One region of the Paenibacillus sp. 7516 genome, then DNA from elsewhere that is predicted to be linked to it. Evidence: riboswitches for the same ligand, from Rfam matches in the RefSeq annotation. Region 1 holds a riboswitch; each other region holds the start of a gene.
What was found. Region 1 has a riboswitch for cyclic di-AMP ahead of CHI14_RS00710 (3D domain-containing protein). Riboswitches for the same ligand answer to the same signal wherever they lie in the genome.
Positions count from the first base shown of each region.

Region 1 (5,913 bases):
ATCATGCCATCCAGTGCCCGTTCCTGTAATGCCAGATCGCGGAATTCGATGGAGTGCAGGGTATGAACCTCATCAACGACCCGAATGTAAGGATGAATTGCAGGACAGCGTAAGGATACGTTACCGATATCCATGGAGCCATGATCATCTCCGCTAACGATCTCGTCTTGTGGAATACCAAGTTCCATGAGGTTTTCACTGAACGCTGCAGATAAAGATTCATTGGTTACCATCTCGTCATATGACGTTTCATAATTCGAAGTCACAAGACGACAGCCTGTTTGGAGCGCAGAACCTTCGGCAATTTGTATAACACGCTGTGTTAGTATGTTAAGCTCTTTTCTGGTTGCGGCGCGTACGTAAAATTGGGCAGAAGCGTAGTCGGGAATGATGTTAGCAGCATGACCACCGTTATTAATAACACCATGGATCCGGACAGTACTTTTCACCTGCTGGCGAAATGCATTTATACCATTAAAGGTTTGAATGACGGCATCGAGAGCATTGATCCCTTCATGCGGACTGGCCGCGGCGTGAGAGGATTTGCCGTGGAATTCGAATTGCACGGCATCAATGGCCAGAGAGCTGCCCGATTTCTCATAAGCATAGTAAGGATGGGCCATCAGTGCGACATCACAATCATCAAACAGACCTGCTTCAGCCATTGGAACTTTGGCGCCACGAGTTTCCTCCGCAGGTGTGCCGAAGACTTTTAAAGTTCCTCCAACTTCATCCAGAATGGACTTTAGACCGACCGCAGCACCCAGGCTCATCATACAGATCAGATGATGGCCGCAAGCGTGACCAATCTCGGGAAGTGCATCGTATTCGCATAACAGCGCTATGGTTGGTCCTTTTTTGGCAGCAGCGTAGGTGCCGATAAAAGCCGTACCCAGTCCAAGTACGGGAGCTTCTACTTCAAAACCGTGAAATACCAGTTCTTCCTTTAAGCGGGCAGAAGCGAGGTATTCCTCGTTCCCGAGTTCGGGATTGGCACCAATGTATGATGAAATCTCCTTAAAACGGGAAGCATATTGATCAATAACCGACAAAATTTGTGATTTGGTATGTGTCATCGTGAACTCCTTCGTGCAAAATGAAAATAATTTAGTCATTATATCACGTTTGCTTGGTTTTTTCAGAAACAAGTCAGGATTTGTAAGTTGAAAACTCATTGCATAATCATGCATTGTACTTTATAATGACTCAGGCATCAACATGAGGAAGCACATAATGTATGTAAGGGGAGAACAGGGTTGAAATTGATTAGTCGTTACACCATAATGCTGTTGACCTTTGTCGTTTTATTGACGGCTGCCGTTCCTTCGGCGCTGGCAAGTGGAACTACGGGCACTTCAGACAGTAAAAAATTGGTTCTCGGCACGAGTGCCGATTTTGCACCATATGAATTCCATAAAGTCATCGATGGCAAGGATGAGATTGTCGGATTTGATATTGCCATTGCCAAAGAGATTGCTGCCGATTTGGGCGTAGAACTTGTGATTGAAGATATGGGTTTCGACGGCCTCCTGCCTGCATTGCAGAGTGGACGCGTGGATATCGTTATTTCAGGCATGACACCGACAGAGGACCGCAAGAAAAGTATCGACTTCTCGAATACTTACTATAAATCGAAACAAGTCATCATGGTTCGCAATGAGGATAAAGACAAATACCCAACCATGGCTGAACTGGAAAATGAAAAGATCGGAGCACAAAAAGGTTCGATTCAGGAAACAATCGGACAAAAGATTCCTGGAGCCAAGCTGACGTCTCTTGATAAAATCTCGGACATTGTGCTTCAACTGCAAACGAAACGGATCAACGCTGCAATCGTTGAAGATACCGTTGCCGCAGGATACCTGGATGATATGATCGGACTTGCTCCTGCTGTTCCGGACGAAGAGCAGGTAGCAGCAGCGATCGGTATTCGCAAAGGCAATACGGAATTGCTGAATGCCGTTAATGGTACGCTTGAACGGTTGAAGAGCGAAAATAAAATTGATCAGATGGTAACGGAAGCCAGTCAATTAATGGCAGACCGTGAGGTCAAATCACCGAATATTTTTGAAGTATTCTGGCAATACAAAAGCTTCTATGCTACGGGGGTTGGTTATACCCTCTTATTGTCCGCACTTGGCGTAATCTTCGGGGTCATTATCGGTTTGATCATTTGCATGTTCCGGATGCATGATATGGCCGTTTTACGTTGGATTGGTACGGCATATGTTGAAGTGATTCGCGGAACGCCGATGCTGGTTCAACTGATGATTATCTATTATGGCCTTTCCCTGACCTTCGGTATTAATTTCTCGGCTCTTCAAGCCGGTATTATCACACTCTCCATCAACAGTGGTGCTTACCTTGCAGAGATCTTCCGTGCAGGGATTCAAGGAGTTGACCGCGGTCAATTGGAAGCAGCCCGTTCGCTTGGGATGGGTAGAGCTGCGGCCATGAGATTTATTATTTTGCCACAGGCTTTCAAAGCTGTACTGCCTGCCATCGGTAATGAATTTGTAACCATTATCAAGGAATCGTCCATTATCTCGGTTATTGGTATGGTTGATATCATGTATCAGGCAAGTGTAGTCAAAAACATTACGTACCAAGGAATGAATCCGTTCCTTATTGCAGCAGCCATATACTTTGTATTGACATTTATTTTGTCCAAGCTGCTGGGTCGACTGGAAAGGAAGTTGAGTGCAAGTGATAGACGTTAGACAATTACACAAATCCTACGACAAAAACGAAGTACTTAAAGGCATAGATGTCACGATTGGCAAGGGCGAGGTCGTTGTCGTGATTGGTCCTTCAGGATCAGGCAAAAGTACCTTCCTTCGCTGTCTTAACCTGTTGGAGCAGCCTACTTCAGGTGAGATTAATTTCGAAGGCGTATCGATCACGGATCCCAAACACAACATTAATGCAACGCGGGAGAAAATGGGGATGGTGTTCCAGCACTTTAATCTGTTTCCGCATAAAACCGTCGAGCAAAACATTACCATTGCCCCGATCAAAGTCAAAAAGCAGACTGCACAGGAAGCCAAGCAGATCGCCGCAGACTTGCTCAAAACCGTCGGGTTATTAGATAAAAAAGATGCTTATCCGAGTCAGCTGTCGGGTGGACAGAAGCAGCGGATTGCCATTGCCAGAGCGCTTGCGATGCAGCCGCATGTGATGCTGTTTGACGAGCCGACGTCTGCACTCGACCCTGAAATGGTTGGTGAAGTACTCGACGTAATGAAACGCCTGGCTGAAGGCGGCATGACTATGGTTATTGTTACCCACGAGATGGGCTTCGCCCGTGAAGTTGGTGATCGCATCATCTTTATGGATGGCGGTGTAATTGTGGAAGAGGGGACCCCAGATGAAGTATTTGGTCAACCTAAGCATCCACGTACGCGTGACTTCCTCGGTAAAGTCTTGTCATAGTCTTTGAGCACGTTCCAGTCAGTGAACCGGATTCAAATAGAAGAACAAAGAACGAAATCAAACAACCTTGCTGACGTCACGTTAGCAGGGTTGTTTTTTGTGCATGGATAAGTATCCAGTGCCGTAAAAGTAACGTTTCTGTCATCATTTCAGAGCCGCTTGATCGCTCTTTAATAAGAAAAATCCTTATTTCTAAGCAGCATAATGTGTTGTTTAAGACAGTTGGTAACATTTACTACGGACCCTGGTTACAAAATTGTGATATATTGTTCCTGCCGAAACTTCCTGAGGAGGAAGTGTGGAGGATGTAATGATGCAGACCGTGGAGGGGAAGATTGAAACGCACGCTGCTTGGGGTGAATTAGGGGTACATAACGCAAGACGAATGTAACAGAGACCTATAGGGTGGTTTCCTCCATCCGAATCCGACAACTAACTTCGCAGGCACAATGAGGGAGGAAGACCATGATTAAGAAGAGAACTATAGCCAAAACAGCAGCAGCCCTGCTGACAGCAGCAATGCTCATTCAGGCCGTTCCAGCTCACGCTGATTCTGTTCACGTGGCCAAAGAGGGGGATACCTTCTATACCTTATCGAAAAAATATGGAGTTGGACTGAACACACTGGTCAAAGCAAACAGTGATATTTCACCTTACAACATTTATGGTGGTTTGAAAATTACGATTCCTGGAAAAGCAAACACGGCCTCAGCTGTTCCAGCAGCGAAGAGCTCTACGGGGGCAAAGACGATTACGACAGCTAGCCTTGATGTGAATGCTGACGATAAAGTCGTTCAAGCCTGGGGCAAAACGTTTGACTACAGTAAGTCCATTGATGTGAAAGCAACAGCGTACTCTGCAGCCGCTTCCGAAAATGGTGGATGGGGTCCCGTTGATTACTTCGGTAATGCACTTGAGCTCGGCACGATTGCTGTAGACCCTAGTGTGATCCCACTGGGTACGAAGGTTCTTGTTACAGGCCATTCCCATCCGGGACTGCCTAAGCAGGCATTTGTGGCGACTGCCCGGGATATCGGTGGAGCGATCAAAGGGAAACGAATTGATATTTTCATTCCTGGGAGCCAGAAGTCTGTGAGTACATTCGGTTTTCAGGATGTTGAACTTTATATCTTGAAATAAGTATCAGCGCCAACAAAAGGGTGCCTTTACGACACGATTAACGTGAAATAAGGGTACCCTTTTTCTTTATTAAAACGCGCAAGATTGGTAGTTCCATAACTTGTGTGTTTCGTCTCTACTAAGCCGTGTATTATTTGCTTTTTGGCAATTGCAGCATTTCGTCCAAAGTCACCAGATTGAAGCCCCTGCATCGCAGTTCATCTATAATCTCCGGAAGTGCTCCAATGGTACCGGACAGATTGGAGCCCACGCCTCCGCCCGCATGTTGAAGAATGATGGAGCCTGGCTTGACTGCAGATAAAACATTCTGCTTCACTTGCTCTTTACTGAGGCCTTTCCAATCCAGCGAATCCACATTCCAGTTGACGATGCTGTATTGCTGTCTTGCGGCCCATTGCAGCTGTTTCTCATTAATGTCCCCGTATGGAGGACGAATCATTTTTGGTGTATACCCGGTCAGTTTACGAATAATGTCACCGGTATGTAGAATTTGTTTGCGAAAAGCATTCAAAGACAGCTTACTGAATTCAGGGTGGTTGTAACTGTGGTTCCCAACAATGTGACCTTCCCTAACGATCCGTCTGACGAGGTCGGGATGTTTCTCTGCGCGATTGCCAACAATAAAAAAGGTCGCTTTTACATTATATTTCTTTAAAATATCCAATACCTGCGGAGTGAAGCGCGGATCAGGTACATCATCAAAAGTCAGTGCTACCTGTCTCGTCGAAGGTCCGTTGGTCTTGAACGTATCGGCATATTTCTGCCTTAGCTGACCCAGTGTCAGCTGTTCATCCTCAGATAGATCCGGCTTTGCAGCAGGCATGCTCTCTGGAACGGGTTTTGCCAGCAGTTGTCCAGGTGAATAGCTTCCACTTATCAATATAAGGATCAGCATGGAGAATGCGATGAGGCGAATACGCATGATATAGCCTCCTTTGTCAAATTGCGTTCTCTTTGGTATGCCCGCGGTGATGGTCCATTATGCATAAATGTGAGAAGTTTCATTGTCCAATTCAGTCGATAAGCTCATAATTCCACCATTACATATACACACAAAGGATGGGTGGATTAGGATGAGTACATATGATTTGAAATCGGTTCGTTTGCAGGTCATTCAAGCTGGAGAGGATAAGATATTTTTGGTCACGGGTGGGAAAGCTCATATAGGGGCTGTGGCGACGTTTTATCCGGAAAGAGAACGCGTGGTGGGAACGGCAGTCCATATTCCGGGGCATAAGGAACAGGAATTATGCGAGCGCCTTGCACGTAAGGCTGCAAATTCTCTAAAGGTGACCGTAACCGTTATTATGGGCATTCACTTTGACTCCATTACGCGCATGC
Region 1 covers NZ_NPBI01000002.1:134,657-140,569, forward strand. The annotation lists gene CHI14_RS00695 (M20 family metallopeptidase) at 1-1,076, opposite strand, end outside; gene CHI14_RS00700 (ABC transporter substrate-binding protein/permease) at 1,284-2,720, shown strand; gene CHI14_RS00705 (amino acid ABC transporter ATP-binding protein) at 2,707-3,432, shown strand; cyclic di-AMP (ydaO/yuaA leader) riboswitch at 3,696-3,895, shown strand; gene CHI14_RS00710 (3D domain-containing protein) at 3,898-4,572, shown strand; gene CHI14_RS00715 (polysaccharide deacetylase family protein) at 4,703-5,494, opposite strand; gene lpdD (prenylated flavin chaperone LpdD) at 5,646-5,913, shown strand, end outside.

Region 2 (5,913 bases), on a different contig from region 1:
GTGGATGCGGCGGTCGCAGAGCTCGCCGCATCGCTCGGGGCCGCTGTCGTCACGACGCTCGGCCCCGAGGGGGCTGTGTACGCGGCAGCGCCAGGCGGCCGCGTACAGGCAGGGCGTGCCGGCGCTTGCCGTGCGCCGGGCTACGCCGTAAGCGCCGTCGATACGACCGGCGCTGGCGATTGTTTCAACGGCGCGCTGGCTGTGGCCCTCGCGCGCGGGGAAACGCTGGACGCGGCAGTAGGCTATGCCATGGGAGCGGCCGCGTTATCCGTAACGAAGCTCGGCGCCCAGCCGGGGATGCCATATGCACGTGAAGTGGAAGCCTTTTTGGCAGAACACGCAGCTAGAAGCTGAACGATATGACGAAGAGGCCCGTACCATTCCCGAGAGGGAAGGCAGGGCCTCTTTGCTGTGTATTTCATGATCCTTATTTCTTCTCAGCCAGCCACATCGCGATATTGGCAATTTCCTCGTCCTTCAGTTTGTCTTTGAAGGAAGGCATGCCGCCTTTACCTTTGATAATGGTAGAGTAGATCTTCTCCACATCATCCTTGCTGCCGATGTTTGCTAGAGCAGGTCCTACGCCACCTTGAAGCTGATCTCCGTGACACGTGATACAATTGGCTTTGACCAGTGCTTCAGCCTGTCCGGCATCCATTGCCACTTCCGGCATGGTTGGTTTCGCTTCTTCAGCCACTTCCTCTTTCCCTGGAAGCGTAAACATTAATACAATAGCCAATGCGCATGCTGCAAAAAATACCCCGCTCATGATCCATTTGTGCATCCGTTATGTCCCCTCCAGAATGAAAGATCATCTAAACTGAAACTGTCCATATCATTATAACGGAACCTGTTAAGACATCATAGCATTTTGTGGTAATTTTTTGAACTAATCACATAAACGGGCATGAATTTCTTTGGCTTACGCGGTTTAAGGGTTAGTTTAAGATTAGCGGGGTCCTTCATAGACCATGCAATAAAAAGGCATCAAACCGCTTGGTGTCTGTCGTTCATACGTATCCTGGGTGACAAATCCAGCCTTGTGATAAACGCGGATAGCCCGCGTATTCCAGGTGAGCACTTCGAGATCAATCTCATGATTAGGGTTCCGCCGAATGGCTTCCTTCACGATCGCAGAGACGAAGGCAGTACCGCGACCTTGTCCACACTGTTCAGGGTGCATACCAAGCCCAATTCGCGTCACGCCTTCAAGAGGAAAGAATTGAACGAATCCGCAAAGCTGATCCTGCTCTCCCAGTACAACTGCATATTGCTCTTTTCGAAGCTGCTCATCGCCGAATTCAACCTCCAGCGCCTTCATCTGTTCCCAGGGCAGCCAGGTATAGATGTTATAGGGTGGTTCATATGTCCAGCTGCAGATCAATGCTGCATGTTCTTCCTGCATCGGCACAACGTGAAACGTTACAGAAGCTTCATCCACACCACTGCACGCTCCTTTCATTGTGAACAAGCTACTTCTAGTCATACGCTAATCGTTTATAACATATGTCATTTCGTATTTAATCCTGATTTTACTCTACAAAAGAGGAGGGCATTTGGCAAGGTTTTGCTCCCTTGAAAAAAAGTGAAACAAAAGTTCCTGGAATTTCGTTTATATTACAGTAGGATGGGTAAAAACATTATAAGGGCACGGACGAAGATGCACAAAAAAACCGCCGGATACATTCCTGCGGAGAATGTACCGGGCGGTTGATTTATGCTTCGTTACAGTATGATGTTGCTCAGCTTGTCCCTAGTCGAGGGCCAGTGACTCATATGCGTCCGTGCTCATAATCCGTTTAGCGCCAACATAGCGGTTGGCCCAGTAGTTCTCACTCAAAGAACTAATGGTAACTCCTTTGGAAGACGAGGAGTGTGCAAACTTACCTTCACCCACGAAAATCCCTACGTGTGAAACCCCTTTACCCGTTGTATTGAAGAATACCAGATCGCCTGGTCTCATTTCCATGCGGGATACCGAGTCACCCATGTCGAATTGGGAACTGGATTGACGAGCCAAATCGATGCCCAGCTTTTCGAATACATACCGTGTGAATCCAGAGCAGTCAAAGCCGTTAAGCGTTGTTCCACCACTTTTGTATGTAGTTCCCATTGCTGAATCAATTACTTTATCCATTTTTGAATCTGCGAATGCGCTGCCTGCTCCAAGTGATAGTGCGAATGTTAAGCTGAGGACAGCTGCTGTTAATTTCTTTTTGAACAAGAGATATACCCCTTCCAACGCCTGCGAGGTTAGCTTAAGGATTCGGTTGAAGGTCCCCTATGATCCCTCTGTAGCAAGATCAATTCACCCATAACTGGTTCCCCCGCTTCCCAGGTGCCAGGAATTTGGCTATGCTAGTTGTGCACCTGCGAAATCAAGAAATGACGATTTAATTTTAAGTAGTTACAATTCATAAGGTAAAGATTACAAAGTTGTTACTAAAAACTCACTGCGATTATTGTAACAGAGGAGTAAGCCTTTGGCAACGTTTAACAAGAAAATTAGCAAAAAAAACCTCGACCTTTGACGGGGAAAGGTCGGGGTTTACGTTTGTAAAGCGTTAACATTGACATAAGTTTACATGAAGATGGTAACAATTTTTGCGCGGTTCATTACACTTTTTAACCTTTGGAGGACTTGGACTGCCACAGACGGAAATGAGCGCATATCTTCCATATATCGAGCAAACATCTGGCGAGCGGATAGGTTTGTTGCAGGATGAGACCGATGAGACCTGTCAGGAACCACGACGCAGATGTGAAGGCACCGAAGATGAGCAGATGAATTCCTCCCAGAACCACTGCGATACCGATGAGAGGAAAGATATGACGCAAGGCAAGCAATAAACCGAGAAATGTACCTTTTACCCCACCCTGATCCTCGGGAGCTGTAGCGCCAAACTGCATATATAACAAAGCATGATGTATGATCCATCCATATACGATCCATCCGGCTATATATGGAATGCCTGGCAGGAGCAATTGCAGCGAGTGGAATCCATCCAGAAAGATACTATACAGCTTGGGGATCAGCCAGTACGCAGGCAGCAGCAATAATAGCGTTTTAATGAAATGAAGCAGCATCATCGGTTTCCACAGTGCCTTGATCCCTCGTACAAAAGGAACACGTTCTTCTGTATGATTGAAGTGTTGTAATGAATAGAGCAGCCCTGCCTGGATGAGAGGGGTAATCAGCATGCGGAGCAGGAGCATGGCCCCAAGTATCCATAAATAGCGATGCACCTCGGGATGGGTAGACAGACTGAGCTGACTTTCCATTTTGAATAAAATGGTACTCAGCTCCCCGGCGTCAGGGTCCGGATAGCGCAGCAGCAAGGGAATGACAGCTGATTGCACCATTTTATAGATGAAGTAACCCCATACCAGCTGATAGAGAAATAAAAGTGCCACAATGAACATATGCTGACGAACGAGAAACCAGCCCTCACGTATTTTTGCTTTCACTGTCTCCACCTCACCATGACAGACCTCCGAATATAGCTTCAATAAGCTTGGTTACACTCATGCTCCAGCGGAACTTGGACGGTTCATCCAGACCGGCTTTCAAAAAGTTATTCATATGACGGTTCTCCAGCACAACGGTATATAACGGATCGGTCATGGCCCAGGATACAGGCGAGCTGTAAGTTAACTTGTACGTAATTCGACCGTTACTGCCATCCCACTCCTTGGCGACGATGTGTCCATCTTCAAAAACGATACGAACGGGTACTTTCTCGTAGTCGCTGCCCTTCTTTACTAATGTTACCGATGATTCGTACAACGTTTGACTGTCTTTCTCAATAGGCTTGACCTGGATATTCTCCACGGCGAAGTCGGCCATCCCGTCCCCATATACGTATTGATTAAAATAATCAGACCAGGATTTACGCGTCACTTGTTCCACGACCTTTTGGAAATCGGCCGAAGTGGGATGTTTGAACCGATATTTTTTGACATAAGTTGAAAGGATGCGTTCCATCGTTTTTGCCCCTACTTGTTGTTCGATGCCCAGCAGCACAAGCTTGCCCCTTGTGTAAACATTGGCTGCATAATGATTCTGGGAATCAAACTTCCAGGACTCCTGCGTGAGTGAGGCAGGTGAGGTAATTAAGCCGGATTGAACTGGGAGATTCGGAATAAGTCCGTATTCCTGCTCCATCAGTTTGTCTTCTGCGTAAGAGGTGAACCCTTCATCCAGCCAAGCTTCTTCAAATTCATTGCTGGCAACCATACCATAGAAGTACTGATGGCCAATCTCGTGTACAACCGTGCGTTCCAGATCATAGCCTGGTGTAGTGTCGTCCGCGCCGAAGGCTGTAACTAAGGTAGGATACTCCATGCCGCCTGCTCCATTGCCTGTTTTTGGGGGAACAACGATAGAGAGCGTGGAATACGGATACGGACCAAACCACTTGCTGTAATTCGAAAGAGCTGCTTTGGCTGCATAGAAGTAACGTTCCTTCAGATCCTGGTGGGCCGGGTCCAGATAGAGCTTGATTCGTACACCTGGCACGTTGGGAGTGGAGTAGGGTTCCTCCGCATAAACAAAGTCGGGTGAGGCAGCCCAGGCGAAGTCATGTACATCGTCAGCATAGAATTGATAGATCTTCTCGCCGTTTTTTATAACGGCCTGCTTCGTTGGAAACCCGGTCGCGGCAACCTTGTATGTTTCCGGTACCCGAATACGCACACTATAGATGCCAAAATCCGCATAAAACTCGGAATTCCCGTGGTACTGATGCAGATTCCAGCCCTCAGCCGTACGCCCCCGCGTGCCTGCAGGCTCGTATACACTGAGTTTGGGGAACCATTGGCCCGCCATAACGAAGTTCTCAGCGGTTCCCATACGGGCAAAGATTTTGGGCAGCTTGACCTCAAACCGGGTGTGCAGTGTAATGGTTTCCCCGCCCTTGACCGGTTTAGGCAATCTAACTTTTATGAGCGTTTTGTCTTTCATGTTTCCGTCATCCGGCTGTACATACTGCATCCGGTGCAGGAGGGAAAGCCCGTCCTCTGTTTTCATCTCTGTAATATTCATGGAGCCGTAACCGTCCGTTGGCATCACATCACCGCGAAGCTTCCCGCCGGATTCCTTCATAAATGTTGTGTCCGTAGAAGAGAATGCATTGGGGTATAGGTGGAAATAAAGTTCGCTGACTGTTTTTTTACCCGGATGAGTCCAGGTCAGCGTCTGCGTTCCCTCCAAAACATTGCCGTCTACCAGCTTCACATCCATGTGATATTCCACCACGCGGTTGCTGAACACCTCAGCAGTAGGTGTCTGTACACTTTCTGGAGGTGCCGGAGTTTGGAGCTTTGCCGGAGGCTTGCCCAATTCCGGGGCGAGCGTTGGCAAGTCGGATGTCGTAGAACGAGTGTGATCCAGAGTGATCCATATGGCTCCGGTAAACACACACAGGGCCAGAATTGCAGTAAGCCAGCTCTTGGCGCGTAGTGGAATCATCGTTAAATACCTCCCGTTGACAAGCATCTACAGCATGTATATGTTTGCAATGGGGCGATTATTAGTTAAAATATTTGTATCAACCCTTGGAGGCTATAACTATGGATCAAAACGAGCAAAACGGCAAAAAACAGATTGCCTTGAATATCGTAAGTGCCAAGAGCAAACATAAAGGTTTCGGTGCAGGCTCCATTGATCTGAACAACCTGTCACCGGTTATTATTGATAATGGCGAGGCAAAGATTGATATTGGTGCCATGCATGCAAAGAGCAAGGTAGAACGTGGAATTAAGTTTTCGACGAATCGGGAAGATGTACCTAACGGTCGCCAGGTATGGCTGGTTTGGGTGGCCGTGGACCGTACGGAACAGGGACAATTGTACGGTGGAGCAACAGCGTGCGAGATGTGGATCGATACCGAGGCGAAACGAGGATGGAAGCTG
Region 2 covers NZ_NPBI01000048.1:16,645-22,557, forward strand. The annotation lists gene rbsK (ribokinase) at 1-354, shown strand, start outside; gene CHI14_RS29030 (c-type cytochrome) at 428-784, opposite strand; gene CHI14_RS29035 (GNAT family N-acetyltransferase) at 950-1,462, opposite strand; gene CHI14_RS29040 (C40 family peptidase) at 1,754-2,224, opposite strand; cyclic di-AMP (ydaO/yuaA leader) riboswitch at 2,228-2,365, opposite strand; gene CHI14_RS29045 (hypothetical protein) at 2,626-3,468, opposite strand; gene CHI14_RS29050 (M1 family metallopeptidase) at 3,479-5,470, opposite strand; gene CHI14_RS29055 (YwhD family protein) at 5,572-5,913, shown strand, end outside.
Region 2: it holds a riboswitch for cyclic di-AMP, as region 1 does, so the genes downstream of both, CHI14_RS29040 (C40 family peptidase) here and CHI14_RS00710 (3D domain-containing protein) in region 1, are expected to answer to the same signal.

Region 3 (5,913 bases), on a different contig from region 1:
AATCTGGATGTTCTGCCTGGACAGGTGGTCTGCCTCATGGGCCGGAATGGTGTCGGCAAAACAACGCTGATGAAAACGTTGATGGGCCTGCTCAAAACAAGGAAAGGGGCCATCCACTGGAAAGGGCAGGACATATCCGCTTTGGAACCTGCCAAACGTGCCAAGGCAGGCATTGGATATGTTCCTCAGGGGCGTGAGATTTTTCCTCAGCTCACGGTAAAGGAAAATCTGCTGCTCGGTCTGGAGACATCTGCGCCTGGGGTGAAGACGTTTCCTGAAGATGTGCTCGCGATGTTTCCGGTCCTTGCGACCATGTATGGACGGCAGGGCGGTGATCTGAGTGGTGGCCAGCAGCAGCAGCTTGCCTTCGCGCGAGCGCTTGCCTCACGGCCTGGACTATTGTTGCTGGATGAACCAACGGAAGGCATACAGCCTTCAATTGTCGAGGATATTCGGCAGGTCATTCTGCAAATCAAGGCGAAGGGCGACATTTCGGTGCTGCTCGTCGAGCAGAGCATTGATTTTGTACGCGGGGCTGCGGATTTTATCTATGTCATGGACAAGGGAGCAATTGCGCTGCAGGGATCCCCGGAGGAATTGGATATGTCTCAATTTGAACACCACCTGTCCGTATAGGAGAGGTGGTTATTTTTTTGCTTTTTTTGTTATGCTCAGGAGCGTTTATCCAAAATGTTGGAGTACTTCGGGTATAGCCTGCGGATGCAGTCCGGACAGATGTCGTGTGTGAATTCAGCATGGGTATGTCTCTCCAAATAACCTTCGACTGAATTCCAGACGTCCTGCTCATCCTTAATCTGTTTGCAGACGGCGCAAATGGGAAGCAGTCCGCGTAGTGTCCGTACTTCGGATAGAGCAAGCTTCAATTGCTGTTCAATTCGCTTCTGTTCCGTGATGTCTGTATGCGAGATCAGAGCTAATCCCATCGGAGAAGGAGGATCCGTCTGATGCAAGGGCGTCAGCTCCAGCCTAAACCATCGAAGGTCCAGGTTCGCAGACTGTACAGATATGTCATATGTATGGCAGTGAACATAGGGGTGTTGAATCTTCTCTAACTTTTGAATAATCGATGAGTTCTCCGTTTCCTCTTCCTGGGCTACCCATATCTGCAGCAGCTGAAGATAATGAAACGTTTCGCAAGAAGATCGGTGGGTGTCGGATTTTTTATATTTCGAGAGATGCAATCGCCCGAGTCCGTTCTGCCATGCGGTATTGCAGCTGCAAATTCTCCAGTCGCGGTCGACGATGATGAGTTGATGACGTAGGGATTGAAAGGATAACCTTTCAAGGTCAGTTGTAAAGAAGCTCATGAATAGGCCCTCCTTGGCAATCAGTTAAAGGATCGGGATGGCAAGGTAATGGCAGTGTCATCGTAGTTCATCCGAAATTTGCAAAATGTCTGCGACCTGGTTTCGGAAACGAGTGGCTTTTCGTGTGCCATGGATGAGATTGGATAAACGATACGGCGGGATGTCGTGCTTCTCGCAAAACGTTTTTTGGTCCATCTGCAGCTCCGTTAAGCGGCGTTTGATGGCCCATCCGAACGGAGTCACGGGTTTCTTTTTGTTCAAAAGGGTTCACCCCTCATAGAAGTATTTCAACCCGCCTTGGGCTGTGTATAATAGAGGGAGATGCGAGCTGTTCATTACATTATATACGTATTTACGTCATGTAACAATTATAAACGACGAAAAATAGTGTATTTACATCAAATAATGACGTAAAAACGTTGTGTTCTATAGGCATACGAGAAAAAGCACGTCAGCAAGGAGGTTGCTGCGTGCTTTTTCGTTTGGGGAAATATGAGGGGAGCTTGAAGGCGGTAAGTTCAGGCGCGATAAGCATGCAGCCCTGCGCCAAGCATGTGGAAGCTGGGGAACAGCGATTTCATGGACATTGAGGTTGGCTGTGCCGGTCCATCCGCAGCGGAGGCGCTAACGGTATTCCATTCATGCTCCAGGTCTGCGGCCAGGCGAACCAGCAGTTCCTGGGTTGTTTCGTTATGCATGGGGAGGACTTTGGAGGCTTCGGTTATGCATGCATTCATGGCTGAGTGCAAGTAACCCATTACCGCTTCCTCGACGGGGATATCGAGGTAGTGGTTGATCCAGGCGTGAACAGTAGAGAGGCAGCCTACAGACTCGTATTTGGCAAGGGTGTGTTCGAGCTGGCTGAATTCAATCCAGGGGTGGAGAGCCCGGGCCAGCTTGATCAGTCTTTTGCCCATGGCAGCGGCTTGCTCCCTTTGATCAGAAGGAGTCCGCTGAACGTGAACCAACTTGTCAATGAGAGCTGTTCGCCATGTGTCGTTATGATCCGTTGCGCTGTAGATACCCTTAATCGCCATGCCCTCAAGTCGAACAATACTGGGATGCAGCTGGCAGCGCATGAAGGATTCCAGATCATCGGCATTTCGGATGCTGCCTTCAGCGATGTGTACATCCATACCAAACGAATGGGTAAAACCTCCGACATGAATGGAGGAATCAAGCAGTTTGACATAATCGAGCAGCTTATTCCCACGGTTCACGGTCTTTCGCCTCCTACGTTCGTGAAATGTTATTTTATATAACATTAGTATTGATATCTGAATCCTTTTATGTTTAAAATCCGAATTATATGATATATATAATCACATAAACATCCGTATTTTGTCAATGATTTCTTATTTTAAGTTTTGTTTATACTTTAATGTTATATTATGTGACCTATTTTGGTTAAAAGTTCAAAAAATAATGTTAAGTATATGATATATTTTCTTATGAAGAGCCAAAATTAAAATGAAGATGTATAAAAGAATTGAAATTTAATGTATGCAGCAGTTAAAAGATCATGACGATAAAAACCGATATTTGGAGGAAAAACACAGGTTCAAAAGTAGTTTTTATAAAAGTGCTTTACTTTTATAATGTAATCCTGTATAATCATTTTTGTTGCCGATTATTTACGACATGCGGTCGTGGTGGAATGGCAGACACGCTATCTTGAGGGGGTAGTGGGCGTATGCCCGTGGAGGTTCGAGTCCTCTCGACCGCATCATATTGTACGACAAAAAGAGGTTTTCCGTATATGGAAAACCTCTTTTTTGCGTTTGGAACAACATAAAAAAGGCCATTCACAGAGAACCGGACTTTCTCTGGTTCCATGTTGATTATGGCCTCTCCATGTTAATCTATTTCAGCAGTTTCTCAATATCAGCCTCAATTTGGTCAGGAGTCGTTTTTGGAGCATAACGCTTCACGACACGTCCGTTCTGATCGACAAGGAATTTGGTGAAGTTCCACTTGATGGCTTTGGATCCGAGCAGTCCAGGTGCCTCTGTTGTCAGGTGTTGGAATAGAGGGTGAGCGCTTGAACCATTGACATCAATTTTCTCAAACATAGGAAAGCTTACACCGTAGTTCATCTGGCAGAACTCAGCAATATCGTCGGAAGATCCTTTTTCCTGAGCAAATTGGTTACTTGGGAAGCCTAGTACTTCAAATTGCCGGTCTTTGAATTTGTTATAGAGTTCCTGTAGGCCTTCAAATTGCGGGGTCAGACCACATTTGCTCGCCGTATTTACAATCAGCAGCACCTTGTTGCGATAATCGGACATCTCGACTTCCTGGCCCCGAAGGGTATTGACTTTGTAGTCATAAACGGACATGATCTGTCGCCTCCATATCGTATGATGGGTTAATGATTCCTATAGCTATATTATATTGCTTACAATTAGATAATGCAAAATTAATCATACAAAATATCTATTCTTACTAACAGAAATCCTAAATTACAGACGTTTTTCATAAGGACGAGAATTAGCGAGCTTCATAGAGATGGATGGAGAATAGATTGGTTGTAAGCGATATCATTGATATGTAATGCCTTAAATTCGTCCATTCGGTGATCTGACCGGACTTTACACTAACATGTCGCGGGTGTATGATTCATATCGTAATTTCTAATTCAATTAAACTTAACATGAACAACGAAACAAACGATAATATCGCTCTGGTCAATATATGAAACAGGAACGATGTTTTAATCGCTGAGTTTCCATTCATTCATGGGTGGGAAACGGGGGAACCAATCGGAATGGCTGTCATTGCAGCTAATCCATGGGGTGAATTTTTCGGTGCAAGCCGGAAATAGGGCGACTCTCGCGCCCGAATCCGTCAGCTAACCTCGTAAGCGTTAAAGGGAGAGGCAACAAGCCGTACGCATATTCATGGCGTTTTCGTCATGGGTTATTCAAGAAGCGTTCGGGAGGCCTTGGTCCCCCACGCTTCTTTTTTGTTGTCTTTTCACGCCAAGGGAGGAACGAATGATGGATAATGAGATGATTTTAGTAACAGCACCGAATGAAGCAGGCCGCAAGTTTATCAAGCTGCTGATGTACAAAAAAATGCCGTTTGCCGTTCTGACCAATAGTGCAGGAGAAGAACGGAAGCTCCGCAGAATCGGAGTGGAGAACGTCATTCGCATGAATACAGCTGAAGCTCAGAAGTGGTTTCTACCGCAGTCGAGCGTAGGCAATGTTTTTATCTTCGAGAACAGTCTGAACCTGACCTGCCGCTATTTGCAGATCTGCCGTTCCTGGACCTCCAAATCACTATGTGTGATTACGGAACAGAGTCACCCCAAAGGCATTTACCGAGGGATGGGAGCTGACCGCATTGTGTATTCCCTTAATGGAGAAGTTGGCTTCTTGCTTAATGGTTAATGTGATAGCTGCCGATTGATCCGGTGTTAGGTGCCTGTTATAATTGAACTTGTGGAAAAACGGAATTCTGAGGAGACTCATGCATGATGGTGGGTCTTCTTTTTTATTTGAGCATTAATGTACATTGCTGATTTATAGAGATTGCGTTCATGGCTAACAAGGAGGAATAGGCGTGCCGGATGTACGGGGGTTAAAATGGTTGTTCTTTGATGTAGGAGATACGCTGGTGGACGAATGGGAGCCGGTAGATGATATTATAGGGCAGTTTGTAAAAGAAGCCTGCTTGCTTGGATATCCGGTGAAAATAGAGGAAGTGCGAGAGATATTTGCCTCCTGTTACCGAAATTATGAGCAGTGGCCCATGAGGGTAGCCATTCGAACGCTGATCAGCGATGAACGTCATAGGGAGCAGATCCAGGAGAAGTTGAAGTTCCGGAAGGAACTGGAGAAACCCTTCGCTTCTGCTGACGCGGTGTTGAAGGAATTGTCATTCCATTATCGAATCGGGATCATCGCCAATCAGAGTCCAGGGACAGCTGAGCGCCTGGAGAGCTACGGTCTGCGGAGGTACGTGGATGTACTGGCTTGCTCGGCAGAAGAAGGTGTATCGAAGCCGGATCCGGAACTCTATGCTGTGGCTTTGAAGCAGGCGGGATGTGAACCCGGGGAAGCAGTCATGATTGGGGATCGGATTGATAACGATATCATTCCTGCCAAGAAGCTGGGGATGCGAACGATTCGGATTTTGCAGGGCTATGGTCGATTTCAGCCTGAGCTGGAGGGCCAAGAGCATGCAGACTGGACGATCGAAGCCTTGGAGCAGCTTATTCCACTGCTTGTGCCTTCTGAAGGTTAGTGGATGAAATTAAAAAGAGATGACTTTCGCGTCATTAAATAAAGGACAAGGCAAGTGTACGGCAAACTAAAAGGCTGATCCCCTCAAGTATATTCTTGATAAGGGATCAGCCTTTTTTTAATGAATCTATGGGCAAGAATAAAACTGTTTACCGCATATTCAGATTAAAACAGCATGATGGTCTGGATAATCAGATAAACGTTCAGAACCACAATTACGGCAGCGATGATCCAAGAGACGATTTTGAGCCACAATTTGTTGGCGAATGCGCCCATGCTTTTCTTGTCACTCGTAAACATCACAAGTGGAATAACGGCAAAAGGCAGCTGCAACG
Region 3 covers NZ_NPBI01000013.1:15,152-21,064, forward strand. The annotation lists gene urtE (urea ABC transporter ATP-binding subunit UrtE) at 1-636, shown strand, start outside; gene CHI14_RS14240 (nitrogen regulation protein NR(II)) at 672-1,328, opposite strand; gene CHI14_RS14245 (Rha family transcriptional regulator) at 1,386-1,589, opposite strand; gene CHI14_RS14250 (urease accessory protein UreF) at 1,847-2,548, opposite strand; tRNA gene CHI14_RS14255 (tRNA-Leu) at 2,972-3,054, shown strand; gene CHI14_RS14260 (glutathione peroxidase) at 3,191-3,667, opposite strand; cyclic di-AMP (ydaO/yuaA leader) riboswitch at 4,037-4,209, shown strand; gene CHI14_RS14265 (hypothetical protein) at 4,328-4,723, shown strand; gene CHI14_RS14270 (HAD family hydrolase) at 4,896-5,579, shown strand; gene CHI14_RS14275 (Nramp family divalent metal transporter) at 5,744-5,913, opposite strand, start outside.
Region 3: it holds a riboswitch for cyclic di-AMP, as region 1 does, so the genes downstream of both, CHI14_RS14265 (hypothetical protein) here and CHI14_RS00710 (3D domain-containing protein) in region 1, are expected to answer to the same signal.